2 regions of the Glutamicibacter sp. M10 genome follow, and region 1 is predicted to be linked to the other one. Evidence: predicted binding sites of a transcription regulator. Region 1 holds the regulator's gene; the other holds the start of a gene.

Evidence for each region. Region 1 encodes Rex, which represses fermentation and respiration genes when NADH is low (regulators of the CRP and FNR family bind a similar motif). Its sites were predicted from a motif close to CTTGTGAANNNNTTCACAAG; they were not measured.
Region 2: a site for Rex is predicted at 12,065-12,084, ahead of N6V40_RS00695 (queuosine precursor transporter). Genes of this name have one in related genera too.

Annotation. Positions count from the first base shown of each region.
Region 1 covers NZ_CP104918.1:1,482,022-1,497,279, forward strand. The annotation lists gene N6V40_RS07255 (Ppx/GppA family phosphatase) at 1-551, shown strand, start outside; gene N6V40_RS07260 (sugar phosphate isomerase/epimerase family protein) at 612-1,436, shown strand; gene proC (pyrroline-5-carboxylate reductase) at 1,441-2,283, shown strand; gene N6V40_RS07270 (potassium channel family protein) at 2,375-3,046, opposite strand; gene N6V40_RS07275 (TrkH family potassium uptake protein) at 3,039-4,472, opposite strand; partial or broken gene N6V40_RS07280 (acetoin utilization protein AcuC) at 4,680-5,848, shown strand; gene N6V40_RS07285 (ArsR/SmtB family transcription factor) at 5,943-6,386, shown strand; gene gdhA (NADP-specific glutamate dehydrogenase) at 6,544-7,887, shown strand; gene N6V40_RS07295 (helix-turn-helix domain-containing protein) at 8,144-8,368, shown strand; gene N6V40_RS07300 (30S ribosomal protein bS22) at 8,507-8,605, shown strand; gene N6V40_RS07305 (HAD family hydrolase) at 8,707-9,108, opposite strand; partial or broken gene N6V40_RS07310 (HAD family hydrolase) at 9,174-9,512, opposite strand; gene N6V40_RS07315 (glutaredoxin family protein) at 9,575-9,820, shown strand; gene N6V40_RS07320 (redox-sensing transcriptional repressor Rex) at 9,887-10,522, shown strand; gene N6V40_RS07325 (hypothetical protein) at 10,624-11,415, opposite strand; gene N6V40_RS07330 (histidine phosphatase family protein) at 11,594-12,256, shown strand; gene N6V40_RS07335 (TlpA family protein disulfide reductase) at 12,261-12,884, shown strand; gene N6V40_RS07340 (cytochrome c biogenesis CcdA family protein) at 12,893-13,648, shown strand; partial or broken gene N6V40_RS07345 (cytochrome c biogenesis protein ResB) at 13,744-15,258, shown strand, end outside.
Region 2 covers NZ_CP104918.1:132,316-147,573, reverse strand. The annotation lists gene N6V40_RS00750 (YbfB/YjiJ family MFS transporter) at 1-481, opposite strand, end outside; partial or broken gene N6V40_RS00745 (NAD(P)H-dependent flavin oxidoreductase) at 937-2,036, shown strand; gene N6V40_RS00740 (Y-family DNA polymerase) at 2,430-3,755, shown strand; gene N6V40_RS00735 (glycoside hydrolase family 3 N-terminal domain-containing protein) at 3,825-5,078, shown strand; gene N6V40_RS00730 (hypothetical protein) at 5,167-5,403, opposite strand; gene N6V40_RS00725 (S8 family peptidase) at 5,391-8,153, opposite strand; gene N6V40_RS00720 (hypothetical protein) at 8,159-8,452, opposite strand; gene N6V40_RS00715 (FBP domain-containing protein) at 8,833-9,309, opposite strand; gene N6V40_RS00710 (hydroxymethylpyrimidine/phosphomethylpyrimidine kinase) at 9,681-10,502, opposite strand; gene N6V40_RS00705 (hypothetical protein) at 10,537-11,151, opposite strand; gene N6V40_RS00700 (TetR/AcrR family transcriptional regulator) at 11,276-11,932, opposite strand; gene N6V40_RS00695 (queuosine precursor transporter) at 12,337-13,047, shown strand; gene N6V40_RS00690 (ABC transporter ATP-binding protein) at 13,113-13,592, shown strand; gene N6V40_RS00685 (AAA family ATPase) at 13,505-13,807, shown strand; gene N6V40_RS00680 (DUF6297 family protein) at 13,797-15,258, shown strand, end outside.

The DNA.
Region 1 (15,258 bases):
TGCCTTTGGGTGCCGGACGCCTGACTCGTGAATGGCTGCCGAATGACTTGCCGTCGATCAAAGAGGTCAAGGAATTGCGTACCTATGTACGCGACGTCCTGAATGACCCTTCGACCGAGCTGCGCCAATACGGAAAACCAACGTTGGCCACGGCAACATCTAAAACTTTCCGTTCATTGGCCCGCATCACCGGAGCTGCTCCGAGTGATGAAGGTCCGTACGTGAAACGTGTACTAAACCGTGACGCGCTAAAGCTCTGGACTAACCGTCTGACAGCGATGAGCTGGGCCGAGCGAGCCGAGCTGCCAGGGGTCTCAGAGATCCGTGCACCGCAGCTGTTAGCTGGCGCCATTGTGGCTCACGAAGCGATGAGCGCGTTGAAGCTGAAATCCATCCGAATCTGCCCATGGGCAATTCGTGAAGGATTGATGCTGCGCCGTTTTGATCACGTGATGTTTGCTTCAGCGACACCGCTCAGTAGTAGCGTGGGTGTGGGAGAAGTACCCTTGGCTTATGAAAAAGACCAGTTCTTGAAAGAGCCAAGTAGCTAGAGTTTCTCAGTGATACAGGTGCCCTTGAACTAGGGCGCCACCGTAACAGGAGGCAGGGGCATGGAAGACCAGAAGAGTTCTCACCGGGTGCCGGTCACCTTGTCCAGCGCGTCCGTCTACCCGCTATCGGTCCATGACGCGTTCGCTATGGCCAAAGACGTGGGATATGACGGCATTGAGGTCCTGATTACCGGAAATGCTGCAAGCCAGTCCGCTGACGCGCTCAAAAAATTGATGGATAAGTACCAACTGCCCATCATGGCCATCCACGCACCGACCCTGTTGTTGACTCAGCAGGTGTGGGGTTCGGCCTGGGCCAAGGTGGAACGCTCGGTCATCCTGGCTCAAGCAGTGGGCGCCAGCGTCGTAGTGGCACACCCGCCATTCAGATGGCAGGGCACCTACGCTGAAGGCTTCGCCGATGGTGTCCAGCGTCTGGTTGATACCACCGGGATGAAAATCGCCGTGGAGAATATGTACCCGTGGCGCGCCCGAGGCCGCGAAGCAAAAATGTACTTGCCGCACTGGAACCCAGTTCCGCAAAATTACCAACACGTCACGTGGGACTTCTCCCACGCTGCCATTGCCAATACCGATTCACGCCAAGCCGTGGAGGACCTCGGTGAGCGATTAACCCACGTGCACCTTTGCGACGGTCTTGATAACGGTAAAGACGAGCACTTGGTACCGGGCCTAGGAACACAGCGCGTGGCCGAAACCTTGCAGTATTTGCGGGACGTTCAGTGGTCAGGAACCATGGCGGTTGAAGTCTCCACGCGCAAGGCAAAGAATACCGGCCAAAAAGAAGAGTGGCTGGGAAAGACCCTTGAATTTGCTCGTGAGCACTTATCTGCAAGCTCCGAGCACGACCCAATGAAACAATGAACTTATGAGTGAAGCAACAAAGAACCTAAAACTGTCCTTCCTCGGCACCGGATCCATGAATGGTGCCATCCTTCGCGGCATTGTCGCTTCAGGCCACGATCCCAAGCTGATCACCGCCACCATCCGTAGCGACAAGCGAGCTGCAGAACTTCGCGAACTAGGCATCAACGTGCTGGTTAGCGAAGAAGACTCATCGGCCAACGCTAAGGCTGCCGCCGACTCCGACATCATTTTCCTGGGTGTAAAGCCAGTAGGAATTACTGACTTGTGTGAAGAGATTTCCGAATCCCTCACCGCAGAAAAGGTTGTCGTTTCAGTCGCTGCCGCCATCACCCTGGCAAGCATGCAGGCACACTTGCCTGCTGACCAGCCGGTGATTCGCTCCATGCCAAACACCCCATTGATGGTTGGCGCAGGCGTAGTTGGCTTGAGCCCAGCTCAAAGCGTGAGCGAAACGCAGACCGCACTTGTCAGCGACCTACTTTCAGGTTCCGGCGACGTTCACGTCATCGATGAGTCCCAGCAAAATGCACTCTCGGCGATTTCAGGATCAGGCCCTGCCTACGCCTTCTACCTGGCTGAAGCCATGGCTAACGCCGGTGTAGCGATGGGTCTGGATGAAAAGCTATCCATCGATCTGGCCCGAGCCACCGTTGCCGGTGCCGGCAAGATGCTTTCTGATCCGAACGCTAACCCGGGTGAGCTGCGCAAGGCTGTGACCAGCCCTAAGGGCACCACCGAGCAGGCCATCCTTACTTTTGATGAGCAGGGTATCCCAAAGATTATTGCTGCGGGCACCCAGGCTGCTGCTGCACGTGCGGCCAAGCTCAGCGAGGAACTAGGCTAATCGCCGTTTCTTTTTACAACTAAAGATGAGTGAGGCCGGTACCCTAAGGGGTACCGGCCTCTTCCATCCGTGCCAAGCGCCGTGCAATGGCCTACGGACGGGCCGCAAATCTTTCTAGCAAGTCCACGTGCCCAGAAACGATCAGCACGTCTCTACGGGTCACGATGGTGTCTGGCACAGCGTACGTGAAATCTTCACCGGGCGATTTCACACCGACAATGGTCACGCCGTACTTAGAACGAACCTGGGACTGCGCAAGGGTGAAGCCCTGAGTCTCCTTTGGCGGATACATCTTCACGATGGCAAAGCCGTCTTCAAATTCAATGAAGTCCAACATACGTCCACCGACCAAGTGCGCGGCACGGACCCCAGCATCTGCTTCCGGGTAAATCACGTGATTGGCACCGATGCGCGTGAGGATCTTGCCGTGCGAAGGGGTAATGGCCTTGACCCACAGATGCTCAATTCCCAAGTCCACCAAGTTCACCGTGATCAGCACGGATGACTCGATGGAAGTACCCACGCCAACCACGGCGGAGGAGAACTCTTGGGCACCAAGCTGACGTAGTGCATCAATGTTCGTGGCATCAGCGGCGACCACGTGGGTGAGCGTACTGGCCCACTGCTGAACGAGTTCTGGGCTGCGTTCGATGGCCAAAACTTCTCGGCCCTGCTTGACCAACGTTTGGGCTACGGAGGCACCAAAACGTCCCAGACCGATCACCAGAACTGGGGCATTGTGGTCTATATTCTTGTCAGCCAATGAGCGGCCTCTCTTCTGGAAGTCTAAACAGGGAGTTACGGTGGCGCATGGTCAGCGCGCTAGCTAGGGTGATGCTACCGATACGTCCAGCAAACATAAGGATACTGAGTACGTATTTACCGGCCGGTGGCATCTCTTGAGACACGCCGGTACTTAATCCGACGGTGGCGAAAGCTGAAATGGATTCGAACAAGGCACGGGAAAAACCAACAGACTCATCGATGGTGACCAAAACGCCGGTGGCCACCATGACCAACGAACCGCCCATCGCAACTACCGAGATAGCTACGCGCATTGTTCCCTGGGGAATTTGGCGACCAAACGCGGTCACTTCGGTGTCGCCTCGAACTTCGGCCATGATTGCTAGGAACATAACAGCGATGGTGGTGACCTTAATACCGCCGGCGGTGGATGCCGAACCGCCACCAGCAAACATCAATGCATCGGTGAGCAACACCGTCACCTGGTGGATGTCATTTTGATCAACCAAGTTGAAGCCGCCAGAGCGCGTCATCGTCGAGGCAAATAAAGCATGAATGACCTTGTCGCCTATGGACATGTCACCCAGGGTACGCGGGTTGGACCATTCAAATACCAGCCACAGTAGCGCGCCAGCAAAGAGCAATAGCGTGGTGACCAGCATGGTCAGTTTGGTGTGCAAGTTCCATTTTTTGACGTTGAACTTGTGCGCCAACAAGACCATGACTACTGGGAAGCCCAGCGAGCCGGCATACACGCCGACCATCAAAGGGATCAAGATCCACAGGTCAGTTTCGTAAGGCACCAAACCATCTGAGTGGGGAGTGAACCCGGCGTTGTTAAACGCTGAGACGGCATAGAAAATCCCGTGCCAAATAGAGGAAAGGAAACTTTCGCCCAGAACATAGAAGCGCGGGATCAGGAACAGCGCGATAAGTCCCTGAAGGCTCACGGCCGTGGTGATCACGATGCGCAGCAAGGAACTAACCTCGCCCAACGCGGAGGCACCTGAACTGTCCATGGACTTCTGTGCCATGAGCTTGGCGCGGACGCCCAACTTGCGTGAGACGGCCAACGACATGATCGAGGCCAGCGTCAAAATGCCCAAACCACCCATGAATGCAGCGATCAGCATGATCAGCTGTCCAACAAAGGACCAGTGCGCTGCGGTGGAGACGGTGGTTAGACCAGTCACGCAAACCGCAGAAACTGCGGTAAACAGCGCGTCGTGCAGGGGAGTCACTTCACCCTTAGAAGAAGAAAACGGGGCAGCGAGCAGGGAAGTGAAAAGTGTGATCGCTAAGAGAAAGACGCTCAGCGTTAAGCGCGCGGGGGAGCGTACGGTGATGTCAGCAATTCTCGCGCGAAACGCAAATCGTTGCTTGCGGCGCTTCTCGCGCAATTCAGCTGCCCGGGCGCTGGGGCCCAGTTCACTGCCTATGCTCATCGATAACTCGCAGTTTCTTCTGGCCGGGTGGAATAAAGATGTGGAGGTTCAAGTCCTCCTAGTAATTTACGCGTTTCCCGGGCCAAACGCTTGTCATATCGCCCTAAAGAATGACTGCGTGGCCGAATACGCCATATATTCATGAGTTGGATCACTATCAGGTAGCCTGAAAAAGTGTTAGATCCGCAGCAGGCTCCTCGCCCAACTATGGTCATGTGGGATGAACAGTATCTGAAGTACAAATTCAGCGACTGGCATCCGATGCACCCATCACGTTTAGAACTGACCTACCGCCTTAGCGGAGAACTCGAAGTGCTGAGCGCGCAAAACGTGAGTATCCATGCTCCAGAAATTGCTAGTGATGCGCTTGTGGCAACCGTGCATGATCAGGCCTACATTGATCAGGTGCGTCGGGTCAGCGAAGATCCGACACTGATTGCAGAAGACTTTGGTTTGGGCACCGAAGATGATCCAGTCTTCGCCGGCATGCATGATGCTTCGGCGCGTATTGTGGGTGGCTCAGTGATTGCCGCGCAATCCATAATGGATGAAAGTACCGTTCGAGCAGTGAACTTTGCAGGCGGCATGCACCATGCGGCGCGAAGAAAAGCCAGCGGTTTCTGCATCTATAACGACGCTGCCGCAGCGATCCAACGCATGCTCGACCGTGGGGTGCAACGGGTTGCCTACATCGATGTTGACGCTCACCATGGGGATGGCACCGAATCAATTTTTGGGATGACCCAAGAGTACTGACGATATCCATCCACGAATCTGGCCTGTCGTTATTTCCTGGAACAGGATTCGCCAACGATATTGGCGGCAAGCAAGCCGAAGGCAGTGCAGTCAATGTGGCGCTGCCGGCCATGACCGGGGATTCCGGATGGATGCGCGCCTTCCATGCGATTGTTCCCCAGCTGGTTCATGCCTTCAAGCCAGAGATTATCGTTTCTCAGCATGGTTGCGATGCCCACCGTGACGACGACATGACCAACCTCAAACTCTCCGTGGACGCGCAACGTCAGGCCGCTTTGGATATTTCCCAGCTGGCCGATGAGGTCTGCGAAGGTCGATGGTTGGCCACCGGTGGTGGCGGCTACAACGTGAGCGCAGTGGTCCCGCGTGTGTGGACTCATCTGACGGCCATCGTCGCCGGGAAGCCCGTGCCGCTAAGAACATATGTCCCGGAGACTTTCCGACGATATGTTTTGGAACGATACGGTCGTGCCACCCCGTACCTGATGGGTGATGACGCCCAGCTGTGGTGGCGCAACTGGGAAGTCGGCTACGATCCAGCCGATCCAGTGGACCGCACGATCATCGCGACTCGCAAGGAAATCTTCCCGCTCTTTGGACTCGACCCCTGGTTTGACTGAGCCTTTGAACTTCATCGGTTAGGCAATTGCCGTGAATTTCACCGTGGATAGCCCGGCGAAATCAATGGCCAGAAGGTCATATGCCGTTAGGGTTATGTGTGTGGCAATTGATGAAGTGTTCTCGGCTTTGGCAGAACCAACCCGACGCAAAATTATTGAAGCTCTCAAAAGCGAACCGAAAGCGGTGGGCGCTTTGGTAACCGAGCTGGAAATTTCCCAGCCCACGGTATCCAAGCACCTGAAGGTATTACGTGAGGCGCAGCTGGTGAGCATGGCCGCTGCCGGGCAGCGCCGTATCTACAGCATCGATACCTCCGCGCTAGAGCAGCTTGTTCGTTGGTGCGCCGATCTGCTGCCAGAACAAGTACTCGAAGAGCAACAAGAACTCCATGAATCTGAAGCGGGCACTGAGCTGGCAACAACCGCCAACCCCACTGCGCAACAGATTGGCCGCAGCGTTGGCCGAGGCCTGGAACAAGTTACTGGACGTGCTCAAGAATTCTTGGAGCGGCTTCCGCGCTTTGGCCGCCGTCGCTAAGTGATCCCCAGTTTTCAAGTTACGGTTGTGTTTCTGGTTTTTAACGGCAAATTTTAGCTCGGTGTGTTCTCCATGACACTCTCGAAAGGGGGACAGTGTCGCCACGGGTAAGTTTCCCAGTGCGCATGTTCCTGCCCCGTTTGATGAGGAGAGAAACTTGGATACGCACTTAACAACGATTCGTGATGAAGTTTTCCGTCGTAACCCCGGAGAATCAGAATTCCACCAAGCGGTCACCGAAGTATTCGACAGCCTTGAAGCTGTATCGCTCAAACATCCCGAATATGCTGAAGCAGCGATCCTGCAACGCTTGTGCGAACCCGAACGACAGATCATTTTCCGTGTGCCGTGGGTTGATGACCAAGGTCGAGTCCAAATCAACCGAGGCTTCCGCGTTGAGTTCAACTCCGCATTAGGCCCGTACAAGGGTGGACTGCGTTTCCACCCCTCGGTGTACCTAGGCATCGTCAAGTTCCTAGGCTTTGAACAAATCTTCAAGAATTCCCTAACCGGTATGCCTATTGGCGGCGGCAAGGGTGGGTCTGACTTTGATCCACGGGGAAAGTCCAACGGTGAAGTTATGCGCTTCTGCCAATCGTTCATGACCGAGCTGTACCGTCACATTGGCGAATACACCGATGTGCCTGCCGGTGATATTGGCGTGGGCGGCCGCGAAATCGGCTATCTCTTCGGACAGTACAAGCGCATTACCAACCGATACGAATCTGGCGTCTTGACCGGCAAAGGACTGAGCTGGGGCGGCTCGTTGGTTCGCCCGGAAGCAACCGGCTACGGGGCCGTGATCTTCACCCAAGAAATGCTCAAGACCCGCGGCCAGTCCTTCGACGGGCAACGGGTGATCATCTCGGGATCCGGCAACGTGGCCATTCACGCCATCGAGAAAGCTGCCAACCTAGGTGCCAAGGTCGTGACCGCATCGGACTCGGCCGGCTACATCGTTGACGAAGATGGCATCGACCTAGAACTGCTACGCCAGATCAAGGAAGTTGAGCGCGGACGTATTGCCGAATACGCACAACGCCGTGGAACCAGCAGGGTGCACTACGTTGAAGCTGGCAGCGTGTGGGACGTTGCTGGAACCGTCGCACTGCCCTGCGCAACGCAGAACGAGCTGGATGAAAGTGCCGCGAAGAAGATGGTGGCCGCAGGAACCATTGCTGTTGCCGAAGGCGCCAATATGCCAACAACCGCTGCTGCAACCTCACTCTTCCAAGAAGCCGGGGTGCTCTTTGGCCCAGGTAAGGCAGCCAACGCAGGTGGCGTGGCAACCTCAGCGCTGGAAATGCAACAAAACGCCAGCCGTGACTCGTGGAGTTTCGAACACACCGAGCAGCGTCTGACCGAGATCATGGTGGGCATTCACGACCGATGTGCGACAACCGCTGACGAGTACGGCATACCAGGCAATTATGTTGCCGGTGCCAACATCGCTGGCTTTGTGAAGGTAGCGGACGCCATGCTGGCCCAAGGCGTCATCTAGGGGAATCCTTTGATTACGACTCGCGTGTCACAGCCGGTTGTATTGGACCGTGGCTCGCGAATTGTCTCAATTAAGCAACAAAATTTTTGATTCAGATGCGCCCTGAAGTGTTGCGTGATGCGAAAGTTACCAAAGTGCGATTAGACTAGGACAAAGCGAACGTGAACCTGATCGCCGATGTTGATCCAAAGTCGTGTAAGTTCACCTTCGCTAGTAACGCGACGAAATAGAGATCAGCGTCAGGAGAATATCCCGCATGACGGATAGACAGAATTTTGCAGGAGCCCGTTTCATGACGGTAGCCGAAGTGGCTGACATGATGCGTGTTTCCAAAATGACGGTTTATCGGCTGATTCACGCAGGCGATCTGCCTGCCGTTCAGTTCGGTCGCTCCTATCGTGTACCGGAGAACGCTGTCGAATCCTACCTAAGTGCCGCGGCTATTGATCCGCAGCACGGTACTGGTTCATACGGCCGTTAGTCCGCACGATGGTCAGAGCATGACCGAAAAGCGGGTAATCTATTAAGGAACGTTTAACGTCCGGTCAACCTTGTCCTTTTGCTTGCGTGCAAGCAGATATTTTGGGTTGACGCATTTATTAGTTTGTGAGGAACCATTATGGGCTCTGTTATCAAGAAGCGCCGCAAGCGTATGTCCAAGAAGAAGCACCGTAAATTGCTTCGTAAGACTCGTCACCAGCGTCGCAATAAGAAGTAAATCTACTTCGAGCACTTTGCCGCTAGGCAATCATCGCCACCGATATGCAGTTGAACTGCAAACGGTGGCGATTGCTTTATCCAGAAGTAACTAACACCCTGCTAAGAGCCGGAACGGCGCAGGATAGAGCGCCTAGCGGCCCACAGCGCACCGATGACTCCGGCTGCTCGCAGGCTGAGCTTGGCGGCTCGTTGGCCGGTGCGGAAATCGTAAACTTGCCAGCCTCTGCGCTTGGCGTAGGCACGTAACCGAGCATCCGGATTGATGCACACAGGATGGCCAACGGCTTCTAGCAATGGAACGTCATTGTAGGAATCCGAGTAGGCCCAGGAACGCGAAAGTGAGATCCCGCGAGCCTTAGCCAGGGACCGAACAGCTTGCGCTTTTTCGGCTGCGTGAAGAATTGGGCTAGCCAACGCCCCGGTGTACAAACCGTCCTTACTTTCCACCACGGTGCCCAAAGCGCCGGAAAGATTGAGCCGATCCGAGATGACATTCGCCACTTCCAGGGAGTGGCGGTGACCAGCCAGACTTCGCGACCTACATGCAGGTGCTGACGGGCAATGGCCACGGTCCCGGACCACAGCTTCGGTTCGATGAACTCGTCATAGATCTCGTTGCCGATTTGCTCAATTTCGGCCACCGGGATTCCGCGCACCATCATCAACGCACGGTCACGAATCTGATGGATGTCGCCCAAATGCTCGCCACGGGCGGCATAGCGCAGTTGTTTCAACGCGAACCATAGGATCTCGCGGAATTGGAAGAATTTGTGTTCACGGAGTTTGCGCGCCAGTAGATAAAGCGAGGCACCGCGAACCAGGGTGTTGTCCACATCAAAAAATGCGGCGACGGTACCCGATGCCGGAGCTTGAGACTGCGTGGAGTCAAATTCTGAGGAAGACATTTGATCCAGTTTATTTCATCTTAAAGTTCAAGCGTGGTTACGGCTCGTGAGATTATGGACAGGTGAGTACTTTGCATCAGATTCAACTGTTGGTTAGAAAAGACTGCCACCTTTGTCACGCCGCTCGGCAGACAGTGGCAGAAGTGACGGGCCGGTTGAATATGGAATTTTCTGAGATAGACATAGATCAGAATCCTGATCTGTTGGCAAAGCATCATGAAGAGGTTCCAGTGCTGTTCATTGACGGACAGGTCCGAGACTTCTGGACCATCGATCCACAACGGCTTGAGCGTCTGCTCACCAACTAGCAGTTGCCACAAACATGAACATGCGCGGTGCTCGCTTAGCCCATTGGAAAGTGCAGGGGAACGAAGATGTCTGAGCTTGAAGCTCGTGTCCTGCCTGAAGCCACCTTGGCTCGACTCACTCAGTACCTGCGGGCGTTGAACACTCTCGAAGCCCAAGGGCGCGAACGCACCAGCTCCGGGGTGTTGGCCAAAGAGGCTGGGGTGAACCCCTCAATCTTGCGTAAAGATCTTTCATGGCTCGGCTCCTATGGAACGCGTGGAGTCGGTTATGTCGTGCGAGAACTGGCTGAACACATCAGTCGGACCTTGGGGCTGAACCAAGACTGGAAAGTAGCGATTGTCGGTGCCGGTAACCTGGGCCGCGCGTTGAGCGGATACGCGGGTTTCACTTCGCGTGGCTTCAACGTCAAAGCCATTTTGGATGTTGACCCTGCCCTAATCGGTGACAAAGTCGGTGAACTGACCGTTGAGTCAATAGCTGATCTTGCCCAAGTAGTAGCCCGCGAAGAAATCAATATTGCGGTGCTAGCGGTCCCTGGTGATGCTGCTCAAGATCTCGTTTACGTACTTGCTGAAAATTCCGTGCGATCGGTGCTGTCTTTTGCCCCGAAACCTTTAAAGGTTCCAACCGGCATGAACCTACGCCGTGTTGATCTGTCGACAGAATTACAGATTCTGGCTTATCTGGCCGTGCAAGGCTAACCAACTTTTAGCAATAAAAAAGGCGTTGCCTGTTTTTGTCAGTGATGACAAAACAGGCAACGCCTTAGCTATTTGCCCTGAAGTCAGGGCGCTACAGCTGTTTACCGGTAACCGGCGCGACGAGCCATGCGACGGGCTGCAATGTATTCGGATGATGGACGAAGCCAAGCAAAGACCACACCAGCAATGCCAAGCAATACACCAATGATGTAGACCGCGCTCAGGACACCGGCCTGGGAGTCGCCGTACATGCTGATGGCGGACACGGTTGAGAACATGCCGAACAGTGACAGTACAGCCAAGATGGTAGCGATGATGCGCATCGCGCCCACACCACGGCCTACAAAGAAGCCCACCAAGAAGTACAGAAGTACCGAGATGATGGCACCAACAATGCTGATGCCGGCCACTACCGAGCTGGCCTGTGCCATGAACGCTTCGGGGCTGTTCATCATCTGCTGCAGGGTTGGGTCGTTAGCCATTTCAGGCGAACTTTCCATCTGCGTTTTTAGTTCTGTCTCCACCGCTGCCCACTGGGAAGCAACCATGTTGGTGAACAGATTTGAGGTGGAGATCATCCAGCTAGCAATCGCACCGACAACACCCGAAAGCAGAATCAAGATAAAAGCAATCTGCAAGGTCTTTGGTCGGGTTGCTGGAGGCTGAACTGCGGCGTAGCCACCCTGGGTAGGGAACTGGTTGTAGCCAGCAGTCATCGGAGCTTGTGCGTAAGGATCTTGCCCGGCTTGCGGGTTCTGACCGTATGGGTTTTGACCGTACGGGGAAGGCTGCTGTGCATACGGGTTTTCACCGTAAGGGTTCGGATTTGAACCTTGAGCGCCGGACTCAGGATTGTAGGGCTGGCCGGGTTGATTCGGGTCGTAATTACTCATGATCCATCATCCTTTAGGGGTCAACTTGTTGTTGTGTTCAAGACTAGTACTCGGCGCTGTGAGCTACCCCATCCAAAAGGATGGTTTTTCTATATGGGAATCCCATGCATGGGCTGTGAATAGTTGATGGTGGACACAATATGACTATTTTGCACTGAACATTTGAGACACTGGAAGTATGCCTTTATCGACCGTCCATTTGTTGCGCCACGGGGAAGTTTTCAACCCTGACCGTATTCTTTACGGACGGATCCCCGGCTACGGGCTCTCCGAGCTGGGATTCAAAATGGCTGATGCGGCCGGCGAATTTTTCGCTCAGCGTCAGGCCGAGGGAGCCAAGGTGGTTCGCTTGGTTGCTTCGCCATTGATCCGTGCCCAGCAAACCGTTGCTCCCACCAGCCACGCCCTGAACCTGCCGATTCGCACTGATGACCGTGTCATCGAAGCCGGTAACAAACTTCAAGGCCTGTCCAAGGTCGCCGAGCACCTTCGTCAGCCGAAGTTCTGGCCATTGTTGGTCAACCCACTCAAGCCATCATGGGGCGAACCTTATGCGCAGCAGGTTCAGCGCATGCGTGAAGCCATGGATGCGCATCGTCGCGCTGCTGTCGCCGAACACGGCGAAGGCGCCGAAGTGATCATTGTTAGTCACCAGCTTCCTATCTGGGTCACTCGCCGAGCAGCCGAGAAGAAGCCGTTGTGGCACGACCCGCGTCAGCGCGAATGCACGCTGGCCTCGGTCACGAGCTTCGACTTTGAAGGGGACGAATTAGTCTCCGTGCGATACACCGAACCAAACCCCGAGCTACTGGCCGGCGCAGCGAATATTCCTGGAGCCTAAGCAAATGACTGATCCTGTGCCAACCCCGCGCAATCTGAGCCGACGCACCATGCTGCGTTCGTTGATGCTTACCGCCGCGATCGTTCCTTTGGCTGCCTGTGGCGCCAAGGAAGATACGTTGACTGCGCAAGCAAACAACGGCGATGGGAAAAACTACATTGCTGGCGACGGAGCTGTGCAGGAATACGTAGCATCCAAGCGCAGTGAACCAGTAGAGATCACCGCGACCACGTACCACGGCACCGACGTTGACTTCAGCAAGTGGGAAGGCAAGCCAGTAGTGATGAACTTCTGGTACGCCGCCTGTGCGCCATGCCGTATCGAAGCTCCAGATTTGAAGAAGTTGGCCAACAAGTTTGGTGACAAGGTGGAGTTCATTGGCGTCAACGTGCGTGATGAAGCGGAGGCAGCCAAGGCGTTTGAACGCACCTTTGACCTTCCTTATGAATCAATCCAAGACACCTCTGGCGATATTCAGCTAGCTATGACCAAGTACGTGCCTTTGCAAGCCGTTCCTTCCACCCTGGTCCTAGACCGCAAGGGACGAGTGCGCGCCCGCGTTATTGGTGCAGCGGATCCGGGCACTTTGAAGTCGCTGATCGATACTGCTTTGACCGAAGAGTTGTGAGCTAGGCATTGACCTCAAATCCATTTGCCGACATCGTCCTAGACGGGTCGTTATTACTCGCGTCGCCGGTAGCGGTGTTGGCGGGATTAGTATCATTTCTTTCTCCCTGCGTTCTGCCACTGGTTCCCGGATTTCTTGGCTACGTCACCGGTCTGACCGGAGCGGATCTCAAAGAACACCGACGAGGCCGGGTAGTCCTTGGAATCTTGCTGTTTGTTCTTGGATTCTCCGTAGTTTTCATCGCAGCTGGCGTGCTGTTCAGCCAGGCGACCGCCTGGTTAAAATTTAATGGATCTTGGGTCACCCAGATTCTGGGCATTGTCGTAATTTTTATGGGCATCGTCTTCATGGGCGGATTCTCATGGATGCAGCGTGACCGTAAGATCCATAAAAAACCACCAGCCGGGCTATGGGGTGCTCCGGTCCTGGGCCTGACCTTTGGTCTAGGCTGGGCACCGTGCATCGGCCCAACCTTGAGCGCGGTACTAATAATGTCTACCGGTGGCGGAGCCAACGTCGCACGAGGCACATTGCTCACGGCGTTCTACTGCCTAGGACTAGGGTTGCCGTTCATCCTGATAGCCCTTGGACTACAGCGCGGAATGCAGGCATTAGCGTTCTTCCGCAAACATCAGGTATTCATCATGCGTTTTGGCGGCGCAATGCTCATGGCCCTCGGCGTAGTCATGGTGACTGGCCTATGGGGCACTTGGGTGTCAGAACTGCAAAACTGGTTTGCCAATGAAGTGAGGTTGCCAATTTAATGGCGAAAAAACAACGGAAGTCCAAAGGCACCCAAGACGCACCCGCATTAGGGTTTGTCGGTACCCTGCGGTGGATCTGGACTCAACTTACATCCATGCCAACAGCGTTGTTCTTGCTGTTGCTATTGGCTGTTGCTGCTGTACCGGGATCGATTTTCCCGCAGCGTCCCTCGGGGCCAGAAAACGTCGTAGGCTACATTGACCAGCACCCGGTGGCCGGTCCATGGCTTGATCGCTTCCAGATGTTCAACGTCTATTCCTCGGTCTGGTTCTCAGCGATCTACATTCTGCTGTTCATCTCCTTGGTTGGCTGCATCATTCCGCGTGTGCGTAAGCACGCGCAAGCACTGCGTACTCCACCACCACGCACTCCGGCTCGCCTGAACCGTTTGCCGCAATATACTTCCTACGAGATTCTCGAAGGTGAGTCGGATACCCCCGATGATGACCAAATCATTGAGGACTCCTACAAGATCCTGAAAAAGCGTGGTTATCGAGTAGAACGCCGCGAGGATGCGACGGGACGTTCGGTAGCAGCAGAACGTGGTTACGTTCGTGAAATCGGCAACCTGATGTTCCACATCTCGTTGATTGGTGTGCTGGTTGCCGCCGCCGTGGGTGGGGCCTTCGGCTACACCGGACAGCGTGTGGTTGTTGAGGGGAGACCTTCGTTAACTCGCTGGTTGCCTACGACTCGTTCACTCCGGGAACCGCGTTTAATGCTGACAAACTTCCTGGTTACTCGGTGAAACTCGATAAATTCGACATCGTCTTTGACCGTGAATCAGAGGCACATTTTGGACAGCCGCTGGACTTCACCGCGCACGTGCAGGTCCGTAAGACTGCGCAGTCAGAACCGGTAAAACAAGACCTGAAAGTGAACCATCCGCTACGTATTAATGGCGCGGATGTTTACTTGGTGGGCAACGGCTATGCACCGGTCATCACCGTGCGTGATGGTAAAGGCAACGTTTCTTACTCGGGTCCGGTAGCTTCGGTTCCGCAGGACTCCGTTTACACTTCAATCTTCGTGCTGAAGGTGCCTGACGCTAAGCCCGATCAGCTGGGCTTCCAGGGATTCCTACTTCCTACCGCGCTGGTAGATGAAAAGGGATTTGGTATCTCGGGAGATCCTAACGCGATCAACCCGCAGCTGCACCTGAACTCCTTCTACGGTGATCTAGGCCTAGACAATGGCAATCCGCAGAACGTCTTTGTGCTGGATACCGCGAAGATGAAGGCACTGAACAGTCGCGACCTCGACGCCGGTGGTATTCGTCTTGAAGCTGGCCAGACCTACGATCTTCCAGATGGCAAGGGAAGCATCACCTTTGATGACCTCAAGCGCTACGTAGCCTTGGATGTGAACTACGACCCGGGCAAGCTGCCAATTGGTATCTTTGCGGCTCTGGCTCTCATCGGACTTGGCGTCTCGCTGTTTACTCCGCGTCGTCGTGTCTGGATCAAACTGGTGCAGGTTGATGGCAAGCGTAGTATCGAATATGCGCTGTTGGCCCGTGGCGAAGACCCACGACTGGAACGCGAAGCTTCAGAACTACAAAAAATCTTTGACAAGGCTTGGCCATTGGCAAGCCAGGAGCAGAACCAAG
Region 2 (15,258 bases), 1.3 Mb from region 1:
CGATCATAAGTACTACCGCACCTGAGATCGCGATTCCAGCTCCGACTCCGCCGTAAGACCAGCCAACCAGGTGGTGGGATTGTTTTGGAATGGTGTGGACAATGACGCTTGCCGCGACGACAAACATGATCGCGCTGGCTAGTCCGGCAAGACCGCGAAGTGCGATCCAAGCCTCGGGAAGTTCGGTGGCGGGCATCGCCATCAGAGAGAGTACGAGTACGCAAATACTAATACGCAGGGCGAGTGCAGAACGCGCCCACCGTGGAACTGCCATCATAACTATGGCGCCGATCATGTAGCCCAGGTAATTGCTTGTGGCTAGAGCCGCTCCCAGCTCGGCGGTGACGCCAGCTCGCTCTTGCATCAGAGGAAGAATCGGGGTGAACACAAAACGACCAACCCCGACGGCTGCCGCCAACGCGGCCCCGGCCCGTAGCGCGATGACCCATCCGGAGCTTACTACTTTCGCCTTCAATGACACCGATCTCCGATCACTTTTGATAGGACACCACGTTCTATCTCATCTGCTTTCGAGGCTACTCTCGGATCAGTCTTACGAAAATTGCCATTTACGCATGATCTATGCATCAGAAGCATGGACGTGCGTACTGATTCCTGCAGATAGAGTTTGGTGAGCGCCTCCGTGGCACTCCCCCTGAATATTGGTGACATTGTCCATGCGGAGCCAGCTACGACGGTGGAACTATAGCGGCAGAACTGGGCTTGTTGCCGCTTTACGTTCAATCTTTGCCGTAGACATGATCGGCTATGCGCGCCATGCATGGTTGATGACTAGACGGCATTTTTTAGCGCCTTAGGCTGTGCCTACTATGGAGGTAATTACTAGGTAGGGTGCGCTTCAAGCGCCTGAGCTAGCGCAACCGTCCTCCCGGAATTCTTCCGCGAAGATTAGCAAAGACAAAGGGTGAGGCTCACATGACTGACCGCAGTGCATCGACTGAGTATTCAAACGACACTAGTCCGCTGGCAGCCTCGGGCCTCCTGGCCAAGCTCGGGGCAACCATACCGCTGGTTTCTGCACCTATGGCAGGCGGTCCGAGCACCCCTGCTCTTGTCTTGGCCGCCGCCGAAGCGGGAGGATTGGGCATGCTGGCTGGTGGATATAAATCGCCCAAACAGCTCGCTGAACAGATCACCGAGGTACGTACTGGAATTTCCACCTTCGGAGCCAACCTTTTCGGCGTAAATCTCTTCGCACCGAACCCGGTGCCAATCGACAAAGATGCCTTTGTTGAATACACCGAGGCCCTGCGTGAGCTAGCAGCAACTTACGATCTGTCCCTGAACGAGGTCGAAGCCCTAGAGGACGACGATGAGTGGGCGGAAAAAGTGGACATGCTGGTCAGTGATCCCGTGCCAGTGGTCAGCTTTACCTTTGGGCTTCCCCTGCTGAGGCTGTTCGCCGGCTACAGAAAGCCGGATCATTGGTAGTTCAGACTGTCACCAAGCCGGACGAAGCACAGCAGGCCGCAGACCTAGGTGTCGACGGGTTAGTAGTTCAGTCGTACAAAGCGGGCGGTCACTCAGGAACCTTAACGCCGGGCACGCCGATCGAGCAGATACCATTGGCGCAGTTGCTTGACCGCGTCCGTTCCCGGACCACACTTCCTATGTGGGCAGCAGGCGGAATCTCAACGCCCAACGCAGTGCGCGAGGCGCTCGCGCACGGAGCAGAAGCCGCTGTTCTTGGAAGCGTGCTACTGCGTAGCGATGAGAGCGGAGCCTCAAAACCTTATAAGGCGGCGCTGGCGGATCCTCGTCGCACTGAGACGGTTTTGACTACAGCCTTCTCGGGCCGTCCGGCGAGGGCTTTGCGTAATGATTTCGTGGACAAGTTCCATGGTGCTGCACCCAGTGGCTACCCAGCCATTCACCATCTGACCAGTCCTATCCGTAAAGCGGCAGCGGCCGCTAATGATTCGGAAAACATCAATATCTGGGCCGGCACAGGCTATCGCGACGCCACCGAAGAGCCGACAGTAGTAATCATGCGTCGGCTCGCAGCAGTGCGCTGACTCGGGCTAAGCCGCCCGGCGGCTGGAACCGGTGGTCAAGATCCGCTTCATGCACCCCCAGTCGGATCCAATAATCCTAGTTGCGACGCCCAATGGCGGGCAAGCGAACCTTCGTGCTGCGATGGAATCTGAACGCAGCGGTGGTTCAGTCGCAGGATCCACTAGGTAGGCATACAAAGGATCTGGACCGAAAAAATAGTGCCCGGTGAAGGCTCATCGAGATCTGTGCTGGTGTGGGCCTCAATCAGCTCGCTGTAGGTGTCGAATCGTTAGCTTGTAGCTAGCTTGTGATGGAACAGATGTTCTATGATTTGAGTATGGCAGATTATTTTTCGAAAGTTTTGTTCTGACATTAAGCGCGTTATTGAATGATCAACGCTGAGATGGGATCAGATGAACTTCAACGGAAGCGATAACAACGTTTACCAACACACTGACCATGTGTCTCTCGTGGACGTTAATAATTTTTATGTCTCTTGCGAACGCGCCTTTGACTATTCATTGCGCAATCGTCCCGTGGTGGTGCTCTCTAATAACGACGGCTGCGTAGTTGCCCGTTCCCAAGAAGCCAAAGATCTGGGAATTGCTACCGGAGAACCATTCTTCAAGATTCAGCGTTTGATGGAGAGCCATAACCTAGCCGTGCGCTCCAGCAACTACGAACTCTATGGCGACATGTCCGCTCGCGTGATGGAACTACTGGGACGTTTTGGAACTTGGCACGAGGTGTATTCCATCGATGAATCGTTCATCGGGTTGGAAGGAAACCTAGAGCAGGTGCGTAAAACCGCAGCACACATCCGCACGGCTATCGATAAGACCATTGGGGTCCCGGTCTGCGTTGGTGTTTCCTCCACCAAAACATTGGCAAAGCTCTCCAACCACATTGCAAAACACAATGCAGGACTCAACGGGGTCTGCGTCCAAGGCCTCATGGATCAGCAGGTTTTAGAAAACATTCTCACCCGGGTGCCCGTCACTGATGTCTGGGGAGTTGGACGTAAATCTGGTGCCAAGTTGGCGTCCATGGGCATAGAGACAATCGCGGATCTCAAGGCGGCTGACCCGTTGTTAATCCGCAAGAAGTTTTCAGTGGTTTTGCAGCGTACGGTTTTTGAACTTAATGGTCAGCGCTGCATTGGCCCGATTGAAGAGCGAGCCGACCGCGGACAAGTTATGTTCACTCGATCTTTCTCTTCCCCAGTACGCACCCGTGAAGCGATGGAAGAAGTTATGTCCATCTATGCGCAGAAGGCCGCGAGCAGACTGGCCCGCGAAGGACGCTACGCCACCTTACTCACCGTCACTGCAGGCACCAGCCGCTTTGCTCAAGGTGAGGCTTCATTCCCGAGCGCGCAAGTGCGCCTACCGCGGCCAACCAGAGATCCGATTCTGCTTAGCAAGCTGGCCATCGCGGCCATGGGTGATCTTATGCAGCCGGGGACGGACTACGTGCGTGGAGGAGTGATCCTCTCTGGCCTCAGCGATTCACCGGGTGAAAAACAACTTGATCTTTTTGACATGGGTGATGAGCACGATGAGACAGAACAGAAAAATGTCTCCTCGGTAGTCCAAGATATTTCAGCTCGATTTGGCGCGAAATCCATTGGTCTAGGCCCTGCGGGCTTGGCGCAAAGCCCTACCTGGACAATGAAACGTGAACATATCTCTCAGCGCTACACCACCGAATGGGATGAACTACTAGAAGTTCGTGCCTGAACCGTCCAGAGCGGAATTCTGGCTGAAGACATTCGGTATCCTTGCAGATCACGGTGAGAGGATGAAGTTATGACCACTCACGTCAGACAGCTCATGTCGCTGGGAATGCTTGCCATGCTCATGCTGACCAGTTGCAGTTCGCCAAGTTCCGAGACCAGTACGCAGAGCTCTCCAAAAGCCAGCTCTTCAAGTAACAATGGATCTGCACCATCAGCAACGTCCTCTGAGGACAGCACCCAAAGTAGCTCCGCCGCTGCCCAAACACCGCAGGCGCCTACGTCTCGTGAACAGGCCGAGGAACTTGTTGATCAACTGTCCGTTGAGCAACAAGCGGCCAGCCTGGTGATGGCTGGAGTCCCTGCCACGGGTGCCAGTAGCACTGAACTGAAAGCCATGGAGAAACAGGGCATCACCAATGTTTTCTTGCGCGGACGTTCGCAACTCTCGGTGAAAAAAACAGCGGCGCGAACCGCTATCATCACCAAGAGCCTGAAATCCAATGTCCCCGATGATTTACCGGTGTGGGTGGCCACCGATCAAGAAGGTGGATTTGTTCGGGTCCTGCAGGGGACAGGTTTTACCAATCTGCCGGCCGCCGCGCAGCAAGGCCAATGGTCCTCGGGCAAACAGGCCACGAACATCAAAAAAGTCGGCGCGGAGCTTGCTGAGGCTGGCATCAATGTAAACCTCGCACCGGTCGCCGATGTGGTTCCAGCCAAAGTTGGCACCAGCAACGCACCGATCGGTTATTTCGGGCGACAGTATGGCAATACTGCCGGCGAAGTTTCTCAAGCCATCGGCACAGTGAACGACGCGTTGAATGACGCCGGAGTGCAGCCGGTAGTTAAGCACTTCCCAGGACTGGGCAGGGTGACCAAGAATACCGATACCTCCAGTGGTGTCACGGACACCGAGATCGGTGCAGACGCCACCGATCTTGAACCCTTTAAGCAGGCGATTAGCCAGGGTAACTCGTGGGTCATGATCTCCAACGCCCGCTACACAAAAATTGATGCGCAGAACGAAGCGTCGTTTTCAAAGAAGGTCATCACCGGTCTGCTGCGCCAAAAACTCGGTTATCAGGGTGTGGTGATTTCCGATGATCTGTGCGAAGCCAAACAAGTGGCGCAGGTACCGGTCGGTCAGCGCGCAGTAAAGTTCGTGGCCGCTGGCGGCACCGTGCCCTTGTGCGTCAAATCTAGCCCGGCGATCACCATGGCTAAAGCGTTAGCCAAAGAAGCTAACGAGGAAAAGAAGTTTGCCGACCAAGTTCGTGAAGCGGCAGTGCTGATCCTAGAAGCTAAATTAGACCAAGCTGACTAGCTGAGAAAAACCGTGGCATTAAAAGGTCCGGGGCACTTTCCTACTCGCTAGGAAAGTGCCCCGGACCCGGTCTAGGGAAAACTGAAGACTAGTTGCTCTTCGGCTTTCCGGTGTTACCGGAAACGATATCCAGTACCTGGGCACGCTTGGTATCAGCATTGTGCAGGTGCAGCAGCAGTGCCTTGGAAGCCTTGGCGCTGTCGGCTACGGTGACCGGAATCGTGTTGCCCTTTAGGTCGGTAAGCAGTGAACCTTCTGCACCAAAATCAACCTGTGGGGTTGCCACGTTGAAGTTGATCCAGTCGGTCTGATCTACCGGAACCATGGAGCCATCGTCATCGGTGTTGTACCAGGTGTAGCCAAGGACACGGTAGGAGATATCTGCAGCATCTTCATCCAGGCCAAGGGCCGAGAGGAGACTGGCAGGATTGCCGTATTGGTGTCAAAGGTGTTGGTATCAACATCGCCAAGCACACCGTTCACTGGCTGAAGATCAACCTGTTCGCCGGTCGCCAGATCGAAGGTTGCTGCCAGATCCAGATCAATCTCGTCCATCACGGTGGTGAAGGTGACAAAGTCTGCCTTGCCATCGCTATTGGTATCAATCTCAACGTCCAGCTCGGTGCCACCGGCTAGGTGAGCCCAGTTCTCCCAAGTGGAAATACCGATGTTCAACTGACCATCGGCCACACCGGTACGAGGTGCAGTGCTTGATGCACCGACGTACTGCAGGTCCATGGAACGTGCTGCAGGAATGGCATCCAGCGAAGCGTCGCCGCGATCGCTGGAAGCACCAAGTTCAAAGGCGCCAAGCAACGAAGTAACCTCGGTAGCGCCTTCACCAGCGGTGATGTCCTTGCCCTTGAGCTTCAGCGAGGTGGTGTTAGAACCCTTCTTCAGCTTCTTGACCGACCCGGACATATCCGAGGTCAGCTTTGGAGCAGCCTGTACAGGAACACGCAAGGTTGGAGCGTCACTGCTGGTCAGTTCAACGCGACCGGTAGTGTCGGCAATCCACGTGCGAGCCAAACCGGACTGAGTGGTTTCCATCGTTGGATCGATGGTCTTAGTCCACTGCTGTGGATCAACCTTCAAGGTCACCGTCAACTCGGCGGTGCCGCCAGCTGGGACAGTAACGCTGTTTTGATCCAAGGTGTAGCTTGCGCCCGGGATCTGGGTTGCAGCTACGTAGTCAGCCTTGTAGGTCTGAGCCTTGTCGCTGGTGTTCTTCACGGTGATCTTGCGCTGTGCGGAGTAGCCCTTCTTACCGTCAAGCTCAATCACGCCAAAGACCACGCTGGTCAGATCCGGTGCTTCAGAATCGTAGGCAAATGCTGGAGTATCCAATGCAGCATCGGCCATCACTCGGCCAGCACCCACACGGTTTGGTCCATAAGCTTCGCCATTGGCTGCCTTGATATCGGTGGCAGCGGTATTCATGATGACGCTCTTAGCCTGGTACGGGGTGTAGTCGCTGTCCTGAAGAACCAGAGCTGCGATACCTGCAACCAGTGGGGTAGCCATCGAGGTGCCCGACATGACTGCGGTACCGGTGCCGGTTCCGACGCCTACCGAGCTAATCTGCGTACCTGGGGCTGCTACGTCTGGCTTCACCACACCGTTGGTGCCGTGTACGCCACGCGATGATGAGGAGTTCAGCGTGTCACCTGCTCCTGATTCGCTGGAGGAGGCTCCAACAAAATCAGGGGACAGGGTAACCTTCAACGTTCCGGCTTCAGCAGCTGGACGCAATTTTTCGGACTGATCCAAAGTGAACTGAGCACCTGGGATCGTAGCGTTACCGGCAATGCCAGCGTCGAAGAGGTTAGCCTCGGAATCCAAGAGCACTCCGGTGGCACCGGCGGCTTCAGCGTTGTTGAAGCGAGCGCCGGATCCACAAGGGAATTCGCCGTTCTCGCTCCACTTGAGCCAAACCCACTTGCCGTCCAGAGAACCTGCTTCGAATGGCTCGCAACCAAATTCATTGCCAGCCGGGGCCATAACTACATCGCCCGAGAGCGCAGCAGCATCAGCCTTGGTGTAGTTGAAGTTTGCGGAGTACTGTCCGGAGGCCGAACCGGCAACATCACTTGGTCCATCAATCTGGATTTTATCCAGGGTGACGTGTGAGCCTACCGAGTTGGCTACGGTCAGTGAGGATCGCGAGTTACCTGGCGAACCGCCGACGTCGGTGACATCTCCTGCGTTACCCGAGGCTACTACCGAGAGGATGCCGGCCTTGGTCAGGGCATCAACAATGTCGTTTTCCGGATCCTCGGTAGGTGAGTGATCTGAACCCAAAGACATGTTCACTACCTGGGCGCGGTCGGAGAAATCGCCGTCACCGTTGGGATCCAGAACGTAATCCAGTGCCTGGCCCACTACCGATGAGGAGCCGGAACAGCCAAAGACGCGAATGCCGATGAGCTGTGCTTCCGGAGCGGAGCCGGGGCCAACTTTCATCTCTGATAGGGCCTTGGCATCAAGGTCCGAGTATTTTCCGGTGAAGGTGGAACCATCTGCGTTTACGCCGTAGCCTGCGGTGGTGCCCGCAACGTGGGAACCGTGGCCGGCTGCTTCACAGTCCAATGGGTTGGGGTCTGGGTGCGGAATCGGCTGGTAGGTGTCATCGGCATCGTTAGCGTTGTAGTCATCGCCAACAAGGTCCCAGCCACCAATGAACTTATCGCCGTCGCGCAGTTTTGATTCTGCAGAAGGAAGTTCCGTTGATGCTTGGGCTTGCTTATAGGCTTCCAAGGTACCTGGCCCACCGAAGCTTGCGTGGGTGTAATCAACGCCGGTATCCAGTACAGCTACCTTGACGCCTTTACCGGTCTTGTCCAAGGACTTCCAAGATTCCAAGGCCCCGGTATCAACGACCGACGAGCGGTTGGAAGGCTTCTTTGGAACGATGGAACTGATTTTTGCTACGTCACTACGTTCAGCGAGCTTTCGCAGATTATCCGCGTCACCGGTCAGCGCCACACCCTGCAATGCATTGTGGGTGGTGTAGATGATTGAAGACTTGGACTCGGCGGCGAGCTGCTTGCCCTTGGCCTTAACGTCCTTGTCCATCTTCTTTACCTTGGCAGCATCTTTTTCTTGCCTGATTTTTTGACGGTTTCAAATGCTCCGTCGCCCTCAAATTGGACAAAGACGGATACCTTGCCGCTGGCCTTAGTTAGTGGCCCTGAAACCTTCAGTTTTGATAGCGCCTGGGTGTCGCTAATTGGTAGCGAGAAAGCTTGTTCGCCATCTGCTGGTTGGGGGATACCTGCTGCACTTGCCGGTCCTGACAAGGTGACAGCCATTGCAAGTGCAGTGGCTGACCCCAAGATCAGACGCGGCACTCGTTGCGTGCGCCGAGTGACCATGATTCTCCTAGCTGGGCTGGATAGCGGTAGTGCTCCCGTCATGGGCGGGCGAAAATGGCAAAGCGGTGCGAGCTTTGATGATCGTCCGAGGCCCACGTCCGCTAGTACGAGGGCCTATAGCTAGGAATCCTAGGTGACCCACAGCATATATCAAGGGGTTGTTGAATAATTTTCTGTAAACGGTATCGTGCGTGGCTTGGCGGTTTCACAATAAAATCCGCGCACCACCGCGACAAACCCGCCCAGCGTTAGCGACCGAGCGCGTCGATTTTTTAGAAAAAATAGACGCATTGTTACTCAGCAGTTGGCTAATGCTAGGCGGGTTTGTTGTTGGTCCATCGAGGTGAACCTAGATGCTATGAGCCGTGGTTAGAGGCGGTTCAAGAAGCTATGAACTCGCTCGTCGAGTAGCTCGATGCGTTCGGCAACAACCACCATTGGATCCGGGTAGATCGGATTTTTGGAGGTGGAATGCGCACATTGCGTGAGCATTCGAAGTTCAGGCAAACCAAGGTGCCCAAGGTGTCACCGTCACGTCCGGCCTGTCCAGCTTTGCGTGTGGTCCACATGCCCACGGCAACAGGAATGTTGACGTCTCGGCACATCTCGCACATGGTGACGTTGGTCGGCTTGCGCTCGCCACTTGCTGGGCGCAACAAGATGCCACGGGTGTTTCCTGAACTATCGGTGTGGAACAGGTAACCGCGCTGCTGCAACTTGGAATCTCGCCAACCCAAGTACTCCATGGAATCCCAGTCCAGGGTGGCGAAGTTCTCTGGAAGCGTCAGTCGCTTTGCTTCTTGGCGGGTGGCGTTAACGAAAGATGAGCGAATGATTTTTTCGGTCAATGGCTGCATGATAATCCTCAAATTATCCGCGCACAGAAAAAGGGCGCACGGAAGTTTTAGTCAAAAAAGGAGACTGAGGTCTGCAACGTAAAAAAGATGCGGGTGCGCCAATCAAAGCCCGCAGGCCTAAACCTTTGGCGGGAGACTTTCTAGCTAACCCCGTTCGACGCGCAGACGAACGGGTGGAGCGTCAAAGTGGCTTGCATAGCCGACCGCCCTTTCCCGTGACCTATTCACGCATCGAAATAAATGTTCTAAAGCAACCGTAGCAAGAGTGATCGAAACTTGCCAATGAGCGTGATCACGCTTAAACGTGGTGCCGGTCGCATTCAATAATGAATGCGACCGGCACCATGGTGAATCAGGTTTTGACCCCGGGCTTAGCGGCGTCCACCCTGCCACAAGGCATCAAATGGGGTGTTTCCCGAAACGCGGTTGCGAATGCCCTCGGTAACAAAGGCCTTAGCCGTGCGGGCAGCTTCCAGCGCGGTAGCGCCCTTGGCGAGCTCCGCGGTCACGGCTGCTGCCAGTGAGCAACCAGCACCTGAAACGGCGACTTCGCCGATCTTCTTTTCGCGAAGAATTTCTAGGGTTGTGCCGTCGTAGAAGACATCAATAGCGTCTTCGCCAGCGATGCGTACCCCACCCTTGGCCAATACTGCAGCGCCTGAGATTTCGTGAATCTTCTTGGCTGCTTCGACCAGATCTTCTTCGGTGCTGATCTTCAGTCCGGAAAGCTGTTCTGCTTCAAAGTGGTTTGGGGTCACGAAGGTAGCTAATGGCAGCAGTTCGGCCTTCAACGCTTCGTCGGTATCCAGTGCGTGGCCAGGTTCCTGACCCTTGCAGATCAAAACTGGGTCCAGCAAAACGTTGTCCCACTTCTGGGACTTCAATGCGGTGGCCACGGTGTTGATGGTTGCTGGTGAACCCATCATGCCGAGCTTGACGGTGCTCAACTTGTCTTCGTAGCAAGTTTGGATTGCTTCGAGCTGATCTGCAATGACCTGCTGATCGACTGGCACAAAGCGGTGGTTCCACGAATCCTTAGGATCAAAGGAGACAATGCAAGTCAGGGCAACGATGCCGTAGGTTCCCAGTTCCTGGAAAGTCTTCAAATCGGCCTGAGCACCTGCACCGCCGGTGGCTTCGGAACCTGCGATAGTCAAGGTTATGGCTGGAGCAACAATGTTTGTATTAGTCATAGTCTCAATTGAATGTAGTACGGATTTCGAACGGTTAGTTGTGCTGCCAGAAAGTCAGCGTGGTCGCTTTGGACCAACCTTCAGGCAAGCTAGCAGCATGCTCTTGCGTAGCTACCATCAGTAGCCAAGGCAGTCCATGGCTGAAAGCGGATCCGGCCAAGTTGGCCAGTACCGCGCGGCGGGCGACATCTGGATCATCGGGAGAGAACAAGTCCGGGTCGCTGAGCAGACCGTACGTTGCACCAAAGTGCATTCGTCCGCGGGCGACCGGGCGGTCAAAGTCGGTCACCTCGACAACATCATAGTTTTCCATGGGAGCTTCAAAAAGCCCTGAGGTGTCCGCCAGCTTGACGACTTGTTCTACATCTTCTGGCTTACCAGCTAGCAAGTGCATGGTTGCACTTTGCTCCCAGCCCTCGCCCTGTAACTTTGCGACGGTGCTGTCATTAGCTGGGCCCAAGAAGATCAAACGCTGTGCATCGGACGGGGCGGTCCATGAATCATCAGGCCAGTAACGAAGGATCTCTACGTCGTCGCCGTTTTGATTCACTGAACGAATTTCCTGCTGGTTAGGGAAAGACGCAATACGATCACGCAATAATGCGTAGCCGCTGGTCCAACCTGGTAGTGCTCGCGCAGTTCCGCTCATAGTGCTGCGTTCTCCTTTTGAATCGCTAGGGGTCACCTATCGGCATCACTGACTTTACGCCTAAAAACTGGGCAATACTCAACTGTGTTTCTAGGATTTCTCTGTCAGCGAGGACAGCCGATATCTAGGAAGCTTTAGACCGCTTTAGCGCCGAGCTCACCGAATGATCCGTTTCCATCTTGCCAGCGGTTTTTGGATCAATGAGCGACAGAATGTCTTCAAAGAGGGAACGGACTACCGGCAGACGGCAAAGCACTGCAAATTTAGCGACTACAGGTGCCAAATTTTTGATCAGCGTATGTGAACGTCGTTGCTCAGGGGACTGGTCAAAGGCCCACGCGGTGAACACCTGCCGCGCAACAAGTAGCAAGAACCGGGGGAGATCTCGGCGGATACCTAGGGGAGGCAGAGGCCGAGCGCCACCAACAGCCTGTTCCCACATCATCAGTTCAATTTTGGTTACTTCTTCATTCGCATGCTCGCCAGAAAGCAAAACCTTCAAAAACGCCGGCCCGAACTCATGATAGGGAGCCAAAGATTGCACGCCAGCTTCCAGCACGATGCGAATGTTGGTTTCTAAGGTATTGCCCTCATCGAGCCCGTCTTGGCACAACCGCAATTGCTCATTGCGTAGGTTCAGCAGCAGCTGCGCGACGATGTCTTCTTTGGACTCGAAGTAGTAGTACGCATGTGAAAGCGCTACCCCAGCATTGGCAGCGATGACCCGCATGCTTGATGCGCGGTATCCCTCAATGGCAAAACAGTCCAAGGCAGTAGCCAAAAGTTTGGCCTGCGTCTGTCGACCTTTTTCAGTGCGCGGTTGGATGCTCTTGAGCCTTTCGAACGGAAGCTAATGGAGTTGATTCTAGCATTTATTGAACGCGTTCAAAAAACTAAAACTTTCATGCGGATGCAAGCGAGGGCAATCACTAGGGGAGTAGATTCCTCGATTTACTGTTTCGAAGAATGCCAGATGAGATGCGGAATTTTGAGATCTAATGGTTCGAAAACTAAGTTGCACGCTCAAGCGTTCCTAAGTCGAGGGCCGTCAGCATGGGATACTTGCTAGGTAAGTGCTAATACAGCGGAACCGCGCGCTGGCATGAAACTCCACCCATTCCTTTGAGGTACGAGCATGCCTTCGCGACGAAGTTCTGGCGAACCACTTTTGACAAGGACAACTACATGGGCGCGAACAACGCCGAAAACAACCTGACCAAAGCCAATAAAGCGGTCTTCGCTTCAGCGGGGTCACCATACTTTTCCACTGTGCTCACCCTGATGGGTGCCATCGTGATCCTCTCAAACATCGGTGCATCCAAAGGCGTAAGCTTTGGCCCAATCATCACCGACGGAGGATTCTTTCTCTTTCCGTTGGCCTACATTCTCGGCGACGTTATTTCCGAGGTATACGGGCTAAAGGCTGCACGGCGGTCAATTATTCTCACCTTCGCACTCGCCTTCTTTGCGGTGTTCTCCTTCTGGATCATGATCCAACTACCATCCGCCGAGTTCTACGACGGTCAAGAAGCACTCGAACGCACGCTGGGCCCAATCTGGCAGATCGTTCTCGCTTCGGCCTGCGGCTTCTTGGTTGGACAGTTTGCTAACTCGTGGGTGCTGGTCAAACTCAAGGAACGTAGCGGAGAGCGTGGGCTCATTGGACGACTGATTGGTTCCAGCGGCGTCGGCGAATTCCTCGACACCCTGATTTTCTGCTCTGTCGCCGCACCGGTCATTGGCATTGCCGATGCGCCGAACTTCATCAACTACGTAGTGGTCGGTTTTGTCTATAAGACAGCTGTCGAAATCATTCTTGTACCGGTGACTTCGCTGGTCATCAAATGGTTCAAGCAACGCGAACCAGGCTACATCCAAGCCGTAAACGCTAAGTAGTGAACAAAGGGCATCATCCGCGAGGACGATGCCCTTTGTGGTTGTAGCGGGATAACGTTACAAGCATGCAGACAGGTCAGAGCACCAAGATTGTCTTGGAAGCACGCGAGCTGATTATTGGCTACCAACAACGCGTCATTTGTGGTCCGCTAGATCTGCAGGTTTCCGCAGGCGACGGGGTGGGAATCATTGGAGCCAACGGTAGTGGCAAATCTACGTTGGTGCGCACCATCCTTGGACACCTATCGCCGGTGCAAGGCACTGTCGAATTTCTAGGTCTGCCCGTGAACGAGGACTCGCTAGCCTTCCGCCAGCATGTCGCTGTCCAGATCACCGATGGAGCGTTTTTTGAAGAACTCACCGTTGCTGAACACCTTGAATTGGTGGCTCGCGGCCACAATCTGAACTCTTGGAAACAAAGCGTCAGTGAAGAGCTGGAGTTTTTGAGCTACAACAAGTGGCCGGGCTACTGCCCAGCGAGCTCTCCTCCGGCCAGCGTCGCAAGGTGCTGTTGGCGGCGACACTCATTCGGCCTGCACAGCTGATGATCCTTGATGAACCGGAGCAACGTTTAGATCTGCGTATCCGGCAGAAACTCTATGATCGATTGGCCGTACTCAGAGGTTCCGGGACGACACTTTTAGTAGTGACCCACGATCCGCAGATGCTGCGTCACTGTTTGAACCACGCCTTCTTGCTGAACGAAGATCAAGGTGAAGCCCTTCACTCCGAGGCCGGAGCGCAGTGGCTTGAACGCTAGAGAAAAACTTCTGCAGGAAAACAAATTTGATCCGCAGCAGTTGCTCAACCGCGCAAAGCGACGGCGCAACTTTTCAGAACGCTTTGATCACTTCTCTGATGTCTATGTATGGGTGCTGGCCGCGGTTGTTGCTTTGGCATATCTTTTCAGCGCGATCTTTGGCCTCATCTTTGCTCTGCTTGGGCAGACGGTAGCTCACGTACAGACACCGTGGACGGTATGGAGTTTGCAAGAGCTGTCGCCGGTACTGCTCATGCTCAGCGCCATCTGTGTTCTACGGCTGTTTTTATACCTAGGGCCTGTAGGCGTGAATGCTGCCAAGGCGGACTGGTGGCTGCCGTTACCAATTAGCACCAGGCCCATTCTCGGCCGATCGATTCGAAGCGCACTACTGACTGGATTGCTGACCAGCAGTTTTGTAGGGGTGCTTTGGCTGATTGTCATGTTTGGTTTGGTCGGTGCTTATGAACCGCTGGTAGCCCTTTACGCACTGATTAGTTTTGCATTATCCGGAGTGCTCTTGACCAGCCTTGCGGTTGTGTTGCAAAGCTACGGGCTGCAACCACGTGCACAACGCTGGCTGGGACGCTGCATCGTGGCCGCCATAGTTGTCCTTGCAGCATTCTGGTTCTTGCTTCAGGTGAACATTCCGTGGGCAATAAGTGTCGTCGAAGGTGCGTCGAGCTCTGTGCTCCGGTTATCTGCATGGGCTCCTGCCGCAATCGGTTTGCTGTGCTTGAGTGTGCTCAGTACTTGGTGGGCATGGAAACGCAGCCCAAGGATCGGGGCGCGCGACATGCGCGTAGCCGGCGAGCATCAACGCTTGGCCTTGGGCTCTGCGATGCAAGCAGATACCAGAGGCGCCGTGGAGCCATCTTCGGCTTCAATTGGTCGCAGGCGACGTCGTGGGAACAAGCTTGCTTCCCGACTGCCGGTGGCCTGGCGCATTCTGGTGTTGCGTTTACTGCGAGGCGGGCGCTGGCATGCAACGCTGGGGTATCTGGTGATGGTCATGGCACTGGTTGCGACTGTTGAACAGGTGGCCAACCCGCTGAGCGCTCTGCTGTTTTACCTCGTGCTGTGTTTGTTGCTGACGATAAATGTAGCTGGAACTATTTCGCCTTTGATCTCGCAGCCGCAACTGACACAACACCTGGGACAATCTGCGGTTAAGCTACAACGAACAGCGGTACTTTTTGCAGTTTTCTATTGCGTGATCGCGTTGACCACGCTCACTGGGGGACTGGCGTTGCTGGGCGTCGTTCAGCTGAGCAATTTCTGGTTGTGGGGTGCAGCAGTGATCGTCGTCTCCCTTGGAGGGGCAGCAGCCAGCCTAGGTCATGCGCAACGTAAAGAACGCGACTGGGAGAGCCTGTTAGGTGGCTCCACCAGCGATACAACAGTGGTCATGGTTCTGATGAATGAAGCGTCCACCTTAATTCCAGCGGTGG